Regions from separate parts of the Buttiauxella sp. AC142 genome, predicted to be linked through region 1. Evidence: predicted binding sites of a transcription regulator. Region 1 holds the regulator's gene; each other region holds the start of a gene.
What was found. The regulator sigma-54, encoded in region 1, starts transcription at its own class of promoters, with help from an activator protein. The targets are predictions, from matches to a motif close to GTTGGCACANNTTTCGCTNT.
Positions count from the first base shown of each region.

Region 2: the regulator sigma-54 is predicted to act here: its motif matches at 1,998-2,017, upstream of norV (anaerobic nitric oxide reductase flavorubredoxin).
Region 3: the regulator sigma-54 is predicted to act here: its motif matches at 2,747-2,766, upstream of glnK (P-II family nitrogen regulator).

Region 1 covers NZ_CEEDCH010000001.1:4,010,705-4,014,954, reverse strand. The annotation lists gene rapZ (RNase adapter RapZ) at 1-209, opposite strand, end outside; gene ptsN (PTS IIA-like nitrogen regulatory protein PtsN) at 263-754, opposite strand; gene hpf (ribosome hibernation promoting factor) at 837-1,124, opposite strand; gene rpoN (RNA polymerase factor sigma-54) at 1,147-2,580, opposite strand; gene lptB (LPS export ABC transporter ATP-binding protein) at 2,629-3,354, opposite strand; gene lptA (lipopolysaccharide ABC transporter substrate-binding protein LptA) at 3,361-3,924, opposite strand; gene lptC (LPS export ABC transporter periplasmic protein LptC) at 3,893-4,250, opposite strand, start outside.
Region 2 covers NZ_CEEDCH010000001.1:887,245-891,494, reverse strand. The annotation lists gene AC0IWZ_RS04050 (EAL domain-containing protein) at 1-327, shown strand, start outside; gene norR (nitric oxide reductase transcriptional regulator NorR) at 333-1,847, opposite strand; gene norV (anaerobic nitric oxide reductase flavorubredoxin) at 2,066-3,505, shown strand; gene norW (NADH:flavorubredoxin reductase NorW) at 3,502-4,250, shown strand, end outside.
Region 3 covers NZ_CEEDCH010000001.1:873,441-877,690, forward strand. The annotation lists gene AC0IWZ_RS03965 (SmdA family multidrug ABC transporter permease/ATP-binding protein) at 1-794, shown strand, start outside; gene AC0IWZ_RS03970 (SmdB family multidrug efflux ABC transporter permease/ATP-binding protein) at 787-2,565, shown strand; gene glnK (P-II family nitrogen regulator) at 2,809-3,147, shown strand; gene amtB (ammonium transporter AmtB) at 3,180-4,250, shown strand, end outside.

The DNA of each region.
Region 1 (4,250 bases):
GCCTGTTCAAAAATTTCCGGGTTTTCCGGCATGTTACGCACGTCGATGCTGACTGCCGCAGAAATCTGTCGCTCTGCGAGAGTTTTGGCAAGATCAGGCAACAGCACCACTGGCAGGTTATCTACACAGTAGAATCCCATATCTTCTAGTGCACGCAAGGCTACAGACTTCCCTGAACCAGAGCGGCCGCTGACAATCATCAGCACCATTTTATCACTCCCCCAACTTCTCTTGCTGTGGCACGCACATGACCGCAGCCAGATTATTCACTTTCACTACCATGTTCGGTTTCGGTAATGATCTGATAAAGCTCTTCATCGCTCTGCGCTGAACGCAGGCGTCGGCAAATCGTTTTGTCCGCGAGACGTTTTGCTACCAAAGACAAAGTGTGCAAATGTGTTTTTGTCTGATCGGCCGGAACAAGTAGCGCAAACATCAGGTCGACCGGCTGATTATCAATAGCATCAAACGCGATAGGGGTTTCCAGTTTAATAAACACCCCTACGGCGCGGGTGGTATCTTCTTCCAGTTTTCCGTGAGGAATGGCGATACCATTGCCGATACCGGTACTACCCATTCGCTCACGCGTCAGTACCGCCTCAAAAACGACTTGAGGTGGCAGACCGAGCTGTTTCGCCGCGAGTTCACTGATAATTTCCAGCGCACGCTTCTTACTTTGGCAATGTACATTGCTACGGGTACATTCTTTGTTCAGGACATTACTAAGTTGTAGAGCAGAATCGTTGTTCATCATAAGTTCACCTAAGCACTCTGTTGTGGCAACGGCCCGTTACTTCCGTAACGAGCCGTGAATGCCAAAACCGTTGCCTGGATTATCAGTGTTGTTTTAGTTTATCTTTATGTTTGGTTAGCTGGCGCGCCAGTTTATCAATCAGACCGTCAATCGCCGCATACATATCCTGCCCTTCAGCGCTGGCATGTATTTCACCACCATTGATATGAAGTGTTGCGTCGGCAATATGCGTGACTTTTTCCACTTTTAACACAATATAGACTTGGTTAATCCTATCGAAGTACTGCTCCAGTTTGGCAAACTTCGTGCTCACAAAATCGCGCAGTGCGTCAGTGATTTCGACGTTTTGTCCTGTAATGTTGAGCTGCATAGTGTCTTCCTTATCGGTTAAGTCACACCAGTTGTTTACGCTGGTTTGACGGTGGTATGGATAAAGACTCTCGGTACTTCGCAACAGTGCGGCGTGCCACCATGATCCCCTGATCCGATAGCATAGTCGTTAACTTGCTATCACTCAGCGGTTTCGCAGGGTTTTCCGCAGCAATTAACTTCTTCACCAAAGCCCGAATAGCCGTGGACGAGGCTTCACCACCGCCCTCGGTATTGACATGACTTGAGAAGAAATACTTCAATTCAAAAATGCCTCGCGGACTGTGCAAATACTTTTGCGTGGTCACGCGGGAAATGGTGGATTCGTGCATTTCGACCACTTGGGCGATATCAGCAAGAACCATCGGTTTCATATGCTCTGCACCGAACTCAAAAAAGCCTTGCTGCTGTTCAACGATGCAGCGGCTAACCCGCAGCAAGGTATCATTGCGGCTTTCAAGGCTTTTGATCAGCCACTTCGCTTCTTGCAGGTTACTGCGAATAAATTGTGAGTCGCTGTCATTGCGGGCATTGGTGCCCATAGCAGCGTACTGTTGATTTATTTTTAGACGTGGGATGCTGTCGGCGTTGAGTTCTACCGTCCAGCGGCCCTGAGTTTTTTTGACCAACACATCAGGGATTACATACTCTGGTTCGCTGGTCTGAATGGACTGGCCCGGACGCGGATCAAGCGACTGAATCAGGCACATCGCCTCTTTCAGCACTTCTTCTTTCAGACGCGTGACGCGCATCAGGCTGCGGAAATCATGGTTGGCGAGCAAGTCGAGATGTTCGCTGACAATCAGGCGAGCTTCGGTTAGCCAGGGTGTTTCTCGCGCGAATTGTGAAAGCTGTATCAGGAGGCAATCACGAAGGTCGCGTGCGGCGACGCCGACAGGATCGAAGCGTTGCACGCGTTTGAGCACCGCTTCCACTTCGTCGAGGGTGATTTCTTCATCGCCCATGCTTTCGAGAATTTCATCCAGCGAAACGGTCAGATAGCCCATTTCGTCAACGGCATCAACAATAGACGTTGCAATCGCGGTGTCGGTATCAGAAAACGGGGTGAGATCGACCTGCCACATCAGGTAATCCTGGAGTGACTGGGTAGTTTCTCCCTGATAAACCGGTAACTCGTCGTCTATATAGTCAGTTCCGGTTCCCGATGGCGTACCTGCGGTGTAAATTTCGTCCCAGCTGGTATCCAACGGTAACTCGTCGGGCATCTCTTTTTGTTCGAGTGCCTCACGAGTATCTAACGCTTCATTTTCACGAACTTCCTGAGTTTCAATTTCTTCATGCAGATCGGTTTGCTCAAGCAGCGGGTTACTTTCCAGTGCTTGCTGAAGTTCCTGCTGTAATTCTAACGTCGACAGCTGCAACAGACGAATTGCCTGCTGTAACTGTGGCGTCATAGCAAGTTGTTGGCTGAGCCGTAATTGCAAACCTTGCTTCATATTCAGAGCGAACTTCCTCAGGTGTAATCGTTAATTATTCCTACCCTATCAGAGTCTGAACTCTTCGCCCAGATACACGCGTTTAACATGCTCGTCTTCCAGGATCTCAGCTGGCGTGCCGTGGGCGATTAAATGGCCCTGGCTTACGATGTAAGCGCGTTCACATACGGCTAACGTTTCGCGTACGTTATGGTCAGTTATCAGCACCCCAAGCCCGCTGTCGCGTAAATGCTCGATGATTCGCTTGATGTCGATAACGGAAATTGGGTCAACACCTGCAAAAGGTTCATCCAAAAGAATAAATTTTGGATTTGCAGCCAATGCGCGAGCAATTTCAACACGGCGACGCTCACCACCGGACAAAGATTGCCCGAGGCTATTACGCAAATGCTCAATGTGGAACTCTTCCATTAGCTCATTGGCGCGGTCTTCACGCTGCTCGGTAGAAAGATCATCACGGATTTGCAGCACGGCCATTAAGTTATCGAACACGCTTAAACGGCGGAAAATAGACGCTTCTTGAGGCAAGTACCCAATACCACGTCGTGCACGTGCATGAAGCGGCAGCAGGCTGATGTCTTCATCATCAATAATAATGTTGCCCGCATCACGCGGAACAATACCGACCACCATATAAAAAGTGGTGGTTTTCCCTGCACCGTTAGGGCCGAGCAAACCGACAATCTCACCTGATTTAACGGTCAGACTAACGTCTTCTACAACGCGGCGGCCTTTGTAGGCTTTAGCGAGATTTTTTGCAATTAAAGTAGCCATAACGAATTAGTTACTCTTTTTCTGCGCAGGGGCGGGTGCCGGAGCCTTGCCGTCTTTTTTCTGCAACTGAGAAGGAACCAGAACGGTCGTAACACGTTTACCTTTTTCGCTAAAGGCCTGCATTTTCTGCTCTTTAACGAGGTAAGTAATTTTGTCGCCTTTAATATTGCTATCGACCTGCTCCAGATAGGCATTGCCGGTCAGCACGACAAAATCGTTTTGCAGCTCATAGTGCATAGTCGATGAGTGGCCGCTAACGGGTTTGCCGCTATCTTGCATCTGATAGAAAGTGGCTGGATTACCGTAGCCATCAATCACTTCTTTACCTTGCTCGCCGCCGGGGCGTGTGACAACGACTTTATCGGCATTAATCTTGATACTACCTTGCGTCACAACCACATTGCCGGTGAAGGTGACGACGTTGCCTTGCATATCCAGCGACTGTTGGTCAGATTCAATGTGAATCGGCTGATCGGTATCACCGGTCAGCGCAAATGCCGAAAAACTGGCGGCTAAAAGCGTACTGGTCAGTACTAAATTACGGCTGAGTTTGTTTATTCTGGATTTCATAAGATGTTCTAACCTTTTCAATCAGCTCGGCATTTTTGCTGCGTAAATTACCACGCATTTTGAGGCCGGTGGAGTTAAAGCTGGTTCCGTACAAGGTTACCTGGTCATCAGAGGCAACATCCTGAGTGACTAAATTAACCTGCGCATTATCCGTGGTAATTTTGCGTAGCTGCGAATCTGGCGTCAGAGCTGTAAGCACCACATTCCCATACAGATACAGCATCCGATCGTTAGTAAGTTTGGCGCGATCTGCTCGTAATGACCAGGTGGCGACTTTGTTTTCGTCGTATTGCGTCATCACCGGATTGGTGAACCACGAAACGGCG
Region 2 (4,250 bases), 3.1 Mb from region 1:
CAAGCCGGACACGCCATCTACATTGATGATTTCGGGACGGGATACTCAAGCCTGAGTTACTTGCAAGATCTTGACGTCGATATTCTTAAAATCGACAAGTCATTTGTTGATGCCCTCGAATATAAAAACGTCACACCGCATATTATTGAAATGGCCAATGCATTGGGTATTTTGATGGTAGCCGAAGGGATTGAAACCCCGCGCCAGGCCACCTGGTTACGCGAACAAGGCGTGCAGTACGGCCAGGGCTGGCTGTTCAGTAAAGCCCTGGCAAAAGATGAATTTATCCAATGGGTTGAGAGTTATCGCGCCAAAGTGGCGAAATAAGCCGGTTATTTAACCCACAGGCGTTTAGCCAGCCGGTGTAAATTCGCCACGTCCAACTGTAACTGGCGGGCGCATGCCGCCCAATTCCCCGCGCAGGACGCCAGAGTGCTGATAATAATCTGACGCTGGAAATCATCCGTTGCGGTGCGCAAATTATCCACCAGCGGCGCTGAAACAGCAGGCTTACTCACGGATTTGGGTTCACTATCGGCTAACTGGAAATGCTGCGGTTGCAACCAAATTTCACCGTCCGGCTTACCTGAACGCGCCAGTACCGTGGCTCGATAAAGCGCATGTTCCAGTTCGCGAATATTCCCCGGCCAGTCATATCGGCGGAGCAGATTACGGGCAGCATCGCTCAAAGCCACCTGCTTGAGTCCCATTTTCACGCGGCTTTGCTCGCAGAAAAACCCTGCCAGCAAAGTGATATCATCGCCACGCTCGCGCAGTGGCGGCACATGCAGCGGAAACACGCTCAAACGGTGGAATAAATCGGCCCGAAACGCTCCTGCCAGAACATGCTGTTTAAGGTCACGATTGGTCGCCGCCAACACTCGCACGTTCACTCTTTGGCTGCTGTCATCGCCCACGCGCTGAATATCGCCATATTGTAAAACCCGCAGCAATTTCGCCTGAAGCGTTAATGGCAACTCGCCGATTTCATCCAGGAACAGCGTGCCGTTGTCTGCCATTTCAAACTTGCCGGTTCGATGATGAATGGCTCCGGTAAACGCCCCTTTTACATGGCCGAATAATTCACTTTCCGCCACGCTTTCCGGCAGTGCCGCACAGTTGAGATACACCAGTGGATTCGCCGCACGCGCCGAGCCACTGTGAATAGCACGCGCCACCAGCTCTTTCCCAACGCCAGTTTCCCCGGTGATCAGCACATTCAAATCAGAGCCAGCAACGATTTCGATCTCTTTCTTGAGTTGCAACATTCCCGTAGATAAACCAACCATTTCAGCGCTTCTGCTTTTCGTGCTGATGGGGGCGCTCGTCGCAGCAGGCGTTTGATTTTCAAGTTGTTCCATCAGCAATGCGTTATTCAGTGCTCCCGCAGCGAGCACGCTAATTAACCGTAACTCTTCATCACTGAAATGGTCGAATTGCAGCGGGTCCATACCGTCAACCGTTAACGCACCAATCAAATTTTGATCGGCAAACAGCGGCAGCCCCAGGCAAGCATGCACTTTTAAATCTGTATGGTCGGGAATCAGCCCATCGTAAGGGTCAGGTAATTCGCTATCCGCCGGAAAACGCACCACATCACCCGCGCGAGCAATCGCCTCAAGGCGCGGATGTGCGTCCAAATCAAAACGCCGGCCGAGCACATCCTGCGCCAGTCCATCAATCGCCAGCGGGCGAAACTGCCGCGCTTCGTAACGCAATAATGCCGTGGCATCCCCGCCTAAAAGCTGGCGCAAAGTGCGAATCAAACGGGCAAAACGATCCTGGTGAGAAATGCCGCTTTGCAGGTCGATGGCGATATTGGCAAGGGAAGTAATAGACAGGCTCATTAGCGGCTCCAGATTGGGAAAGATTAACGTTACCGCGTAATGGTCAAAATGACAAAACCATTGTCATAAAGACAATTTCAAGCACTGTCTTTATGACAACAAAATTTTAAGTATTTTCATAAATAACAATAAAAATCAAACAATTAAAAAGTTGGCACGCCGATTGTAATACATCAAATACGAGCATCATTTTTTAATTATTTTTGAGGGTATTTTCAATGGCGATTCAGGTTAAAAACAACATCCAATGGGTAGGTCAACGTGACTGGGAAGTGCGTGATTTTCATGGCACCGAATATAAAACACTGAAAGGCAGCAGCTATAACAGCTACCTGATTCGTGAAGAAAAAACCGTGCTGATTGATACCGTTGACCACAAGTTCAGCCGTGAGTTTGTGCAAAATCTGGCGGCTGAAATTGACCTGAATACGCTTGATTTCATCATCATTAACCATGCGGAAGAAGACCACGCAGGCGCACTGACTGAGCTGATGTCGCGGATACCGAACACGCCAATTTACTGTACTGCCAACGGCGTGGACTCTATCAACGGGCATCACCATCATCCTGAATGGAATTTCAATGTGGTAAAAACCGGTGACAGTCTGCATATCGGCAACGGCAAACAACTCATCTTCGTTGAAACCCCCATGTTGCACTGGCCAGACAGCATGATGACCTACATGACGGGCGATGCAGTGCTGTTCAGTAACGATGCCTTTGGTCAGCATTACTGTGATGAACATCTGTTTAACGATGAAGTTGATCAGGGTGAATTGTTCGAACAATGCCAACGTTATTACGCCAACATTCTTACCCCGTTCAGCCGCCTGGTGACGCCGAAAATCACTGAAATCCTCGGCTTCAATTTGCCGGTGGATATGATTGCGACATCCCATGGCGTGGTGTGGCGCGACAACCCAACACAAATTGTGGAGCTGTATTTGAAGTGGGCAGCGGATTATCAGGAAGATCGCATCACGATTTTCTACGACACCATGTCCAACAACACTCGCATGATGGCGGATGCGATTGCGCAAGGCATTACGGAAGTAGACCCACGCGTGGCGGTGAAAATTTTCAATGTCGCCCGACATGATAAAAATGAAGTTCTGACAAACGTGTTCCGCTCCAAAGGCGTGCTGGCCGGAACATCCACGATGAATAACGTAATGATGCCAAAAATTGCCGGTCTGGTAGAAGAGATGACCGGGCTGCGTTTTCGTAATAAACGTGGCAGCGCCTTCGGCTCCCACGGCTGGAGCGGCGGCGCGGTAGACCGTCTTTCCACCCGTTTGCAGGATGCCGGTTTTGAAATGTCGCTCAGTTTGAAAGCGAAATGGCGTCCGGATATTGATGCGCTGGAAATCTGCCGTGAGCATGGCCGCGAAATCGCCCGTCAGTGGGCATTAACTCCGCTTGTTTCTGCCCCCGCTTCCGTACCGCAGGAAAGCGTGGTTGAAGCGACTACCTGCGCTGATTCAGGCCCACGAATGCAGTGCAGTGTCTGCCAGTGGATTTACTGTCCGCAAACCGGGGAACCGATGCAGGATGTAGCACCGGGAACGCCGTGGGCCGATGTACCAGATAGCTTCCTGTGTCCGGAATGTTCATTGGGGAAAGACGTCTTTGATGTGCTGGCAACGGAGGCAAAATGAAACATGGCATTGTGATCGTCGGTTCGGGCTTTGCAGCCCGTCAACTGGTCAAAAATATCCGTAAGCATGACGCGCAGATCCCTGTCCGCATGATTGCCGCCGACAGCATGGACGAGTACAACAAACCCGATCTCAGCCATGTCATCAGTCTGAATCAACGTGCAGACGACCTCACCCGGCAGCGTGCCGGGGAGTTTGCCGAGCAGTTTAATTTAACGCTCAATGCCAACAGTTGGGTGTCCGAAATTAATACTCGCGAGCGCCTGGTAAAATGTGGCGACCAGCAATGGCCGTACGACAAACTGGTGCTGGCAACCGGCTCGAGCGCCCTGCTCCCGCCGATTGAAGGCAAAGAGCTGATGCTCACGCTCAATAGCCAACAAGAATATCTGGCCTGCGAATCGTCATTACGCGAGGCGAAGCGCGTGATGATTCTGGGCGGCGGTTTGATTGGCACAGAGCTGGCGATGGATTTTTGCCGCGCCGGGAAGCAGGTTATTTTGCTGGATAACGCCTCCAACCTGCTCGCCTCGCTGATACCTGCGGAAGTCAGTAGCCGTTTGCAGCAGCGACTGAACCAGATGGGCGTCGAACTGCTGTTTAATCAGCGCCTTGAGTCGCTGAAGCAAACATCACAGGGAATCAATGCGGCATTGAGCAACGGGCGGACTATCTGCGTGGATGCCGTAGTGGCCGCGATCGGCCTGCGTCCAAACGTTGGTCTGGCGCAGCATGCCGGGCTGGC
Region 3 (4,250 bases), 3.1 Mb from region 1:
CGGCGGGGCGCGGCATGGTAGAAGCGAATATTCAGGCGTTCCATTACCCACAAACCACGCGCCCGACGCTTGAAAACGTCTCTTTCACCTTGAAGCCGGGCGAAATGCTTGGCCTTTGCGGGCCGACAGGCGCCGGGAAAAGTACTATTCTCTCGCTCCTCCAGCGCCATTTTGATATCGATCAGGGCGAAATTTGCTTCCACGGCATTGCATTGCCACAGATGAAGCTTGATTCCTGGCGCAGCCGTCTGGCCGTTGTGAACCAAACGCCGTTCCTGTTCTCCGATACCGTTGCCAGCAATATTGCGCTTGGCAAACCGGGCGCGACGCAGGAAGAAATTGAACACGTCGCCAGGCTTGCCAGCGTGCATGACGATATTCTGCGTCTGCCGCAAGGTTACGAAACGGAAGTTGGCGAGCGCGGTGTGATGCTCTCTGGCGGCCAGAAACAGCGTATCTCTATTGCGCGGGCGTTATTACTCGATGCGGAAATTTTGATTCTTGACGATGCCCTTTCGGCGGTCGATGGGCGTACCGAACACCAAATCCTGCACAATTTGCGCCAGTGGGGTGAAAACCGCACGGTGATCATCAGCGCACATCGTTTGTCGGCGCTGACCGAAGCCTCGGAAATTCTGGTGATGCAGTACGGGCATATCGTGCAGCGCGGGAATCACGATGCGCTGGTGGGAATGCCGGGTTGGTATCGCGACATGTATCGTTATCAACAGCTCGAAGCGGCGCTGGATGATGCGTCAGAAAATACGGCCGATGAGGAACCCGCCAATGCGTAAGGCAATCAAGCAGTGGCCAACCATAAAACGCCTGCTGGCTTATGGCTCTCCTTGGCGTAAACCGCTTGCGGGGGCTGTGGTTATGTTGTGGATTGCCGCAGCAGCCGAAGTGACAGGCCCCATTCTGGTGAGTTACTTCATCGACAACATGGTGTCTGAACATCGCCTGCCGATTGCGGCAGTGGCCGGGCTGGCCACGGCGTATTTATTTTTATCTATTTCAGCCGCGGGTCTGCATTACTGGCAGGCACTGTTATTTAACCAGGCCGCTGTGGGCGTGGTGCAAAAGCTGCGTACCGACGTAATGGATGCCGCACTGCGCCAGCCGCTCAGCACCTTTGATACTCAGCCGGTTGGGCAGTTGATCTCTCGCGTTACCAACGATACTGAAGTGATCCGTGATTTGTACGTCACCGTCGTTGCGACTGTTTTGCGCAGTGCAGCGCTGATTGGCGCGATGCTGGTGGCGATGTTCACTCTCGACTGGCGCATGGCGACGGTGGCTATCACTATCTTCCCAGCAGTGATTATCGTGATGTTTATTTATCAGCGCTACAGCACGCCAATTGTGCGCCGCGTGCGCAGCTATCTGGCTGATATCAACGATGGCTTTAACGAAGTCATCTCCGGCATGAGCGTTATCCAGCAATTCCGCCAGCAGGCGCGTTTTGGCGAGCGCATGAATGCCGCCAGCCGCTCACATTATCTGGCACGGATGCAAACCCTGCGCCTCGATGGCTTTTTACTGCGCCCGTTGCTGAGTCTTTTCTCCGCGATGGTTCTTTGCGGCCTGCTGATGCTGTTCGGTTTTACTTCTGTCGGCACGATTGAAGTTGGCGTGCTGTATGCCTTTATCAACTATCTGGGGCGTCTTAACGAACCGTTAATCGAACTCACCACCCAACAATCCATGCTGCAACAGGCGGTGGTTGCTGGTGAGCGTGTGTTTGAGTTAATGGACGGCAAGCGTCAGGATTACGGCAACGACAATCGCCCGCTGGAAAGTGGTCGCATCGAAGTGGATAACGTGTCGTTTTCATACCGTGGCGATCGCCTGGTATTGCAGGACATTAATCTGGATGTTCCAGCGCGTAGTTTTGTGGCGCTCGTCGGGCACACCGGAAGCGGGAAAAGTACTCTCGCCAACTTATTGATGGGCTATTACCCGCTGACAAAAGGCGAAGTTCGTCTTGATGGCCGCCCACTCGATACCTTAAGCCACAGCGTTTTGCGCCAGGGTGTGGCAATGGTGCAACAAGATCCGGTGGTGCTGGCGGACTCATTCTTTGCAAACGTCACGCTTGGGCGCGACATCAGCGAAGCGGCAGTCTGGCAGGCACTTGAAACCGTGCAGCTTGCGGAACTGGCGCGCACCATGAGCGAAGGCATTCACACGCGTCTGGGTGAGCAGGGCAATAATTTGTCCGTTGGCCAAAAGCAGTTACTGGCGCTGGCGCGAGTGCTGGTGGATGCACCGCAGATCCTGATCCTCGATGAAGCCACAGCTAATATTGACTCCGGCACCGAGCAGGCTATTCAACAGGCGCTGGCGGTTGTCCGCGAACACACCACACTAGTGGTGATTGCGCACCGTTTATCGACGATAACCGATGCCGATACCATTATGGTGCTGCATCGTGGGCAGGCTGTTGAGCGCGGCACACACCGTGAATTACTGGCTGCGCAAGGGCGATACTGGCAAATGTACCAGCTGCAACTGGCTGGCGAAGAATTAGCCGCCGCTACGCGCGAAGAACCCGCCACTGCGTGATGCACCAAAATCACGCATAAAACCAATGGTTATCGCCGTTGGTGCAGAACTGAAACGCACCATGCACTTAAATGGTGCGTTTTTATTTCCTAAGAACTTTCTTAATCCCAGTCATCGTTATTTCTCTCCTTAAAATCCCCATCTGGCGCAGCTCAACGCGCTGAAAAAACTGTTTTTCAATTTTGGCATGACCTTTGCTTTATCTAAATCGTGTCGTTTGCCAATTCTCACTGGAGAGGATCTATGAAGCTAGTTACCGTGGTGATTAAACCGTTCAAACTCGAAGATGTGCGTGAAGCGCTGTCTTCAATCGGTATTCAAGGGCTGACTGTCACCGAAGTGAAAGGCTTTGGTCGCCAGAAAGGTCACGCTGAGTTGTACCGCGGTGCTGAATACAGCGTCAATTTCCTGCCTAAAGTGAAAATTGATGTAGCAATTGCCGACGATCAGCTCGATGAAGTAATTGATGTTATTAGCAAAGCTGCCTACACCGGCAAAATTGGCGATGGAAAAATTTTCGTTGCCGAACTGCAACGCGTCATCCGCATTCGTACCGGCGAAGCCGACGAAGCCGCACTGTAATCGTCTTAGCCACTCGTGAAAGGGATGGAAAAATGAAGAAATTAGCCTCTATCTTAGGCGTTGTAGCCCTGGCACTTGCGCCATCAATCGCTCTGGCGGCACCCGCTGTGGCCGATAAAGCAGACAACGCCTTTATGATGATTAGCACCGCATTGGTGCTGTTTATGACAATTCCTGGGTTGGCGCTGTTTTACGGCGGCCTGATTCGTTCCAAAAACGTGCTGTCGATGCTGACGCAAATTACGGTCACATTTGCACTGGTTTGTGTGCTGTGGGTGGTTTACGGCTACTCATTAACCTTCGGCACGGGCGGAAGTTTCTTCGGTAACTTCGACTGGGTGATGCTCAAAAACATCCAGCTCACCGCGCTGACCGGTTCTTTCTACCAGTATATTCACGTTGCGTTCCAGGGCTCTTTCGCCTGTATCACCGTTGGACTGATTGTCGGTGCGCTGGCTGAACGTATTCGTTTCTCTGCGGTGCTTATCTTTGTGGTGATTTGGCTGACGCTGTCTTACCTGCCAATCGCACACATGGTGTGGGGCGGCGGTTTACTGGCAACGCACGGCGCGATGGACTTCGCAGGCGGTACAGTGGTTCACATCAACGCCGCGGTTGCAGGCCTGGTGGGCGCTTACCTGATTGGCAAACGTGTGGGTTACGGTAAAGAAGCCTTCAAACCGCACAACTTGCCGATGGTGTTTACCGGTACGGCAATCCTGTACTTCGGTTGGTTCGGTTTCAACGCCGGTTCAGCCAGTGCTGCAAACGAAATCGCAGCCCTGGCGTTCGTGAACACGGTTGTTGCAACAGCGGCTGCGGTGCTGGGCTGGGTCTTCGGCGAGTGGGCATTGCGTGGCAAACCTTCTCTGTTGGGCGCGTGTTCCGGTGCCATTGCAGGCCTGGTCGGTATCACCCCAGCGTGTGGTTATGTTGGCGTCGGAGGCGCACTGATTATCGGTATCGTGGCGGGTCTGGCGGGCTTGTGGGGCGTGACGCTGCTGAAGAAATGGCTGCGTGTTGATGACCCTTGCGATGTGTTCGGTGTCCACGGCGTGTGCGGTATTGTTGGCTGCATCATGACCGGTATCTTCGCCTCTCCA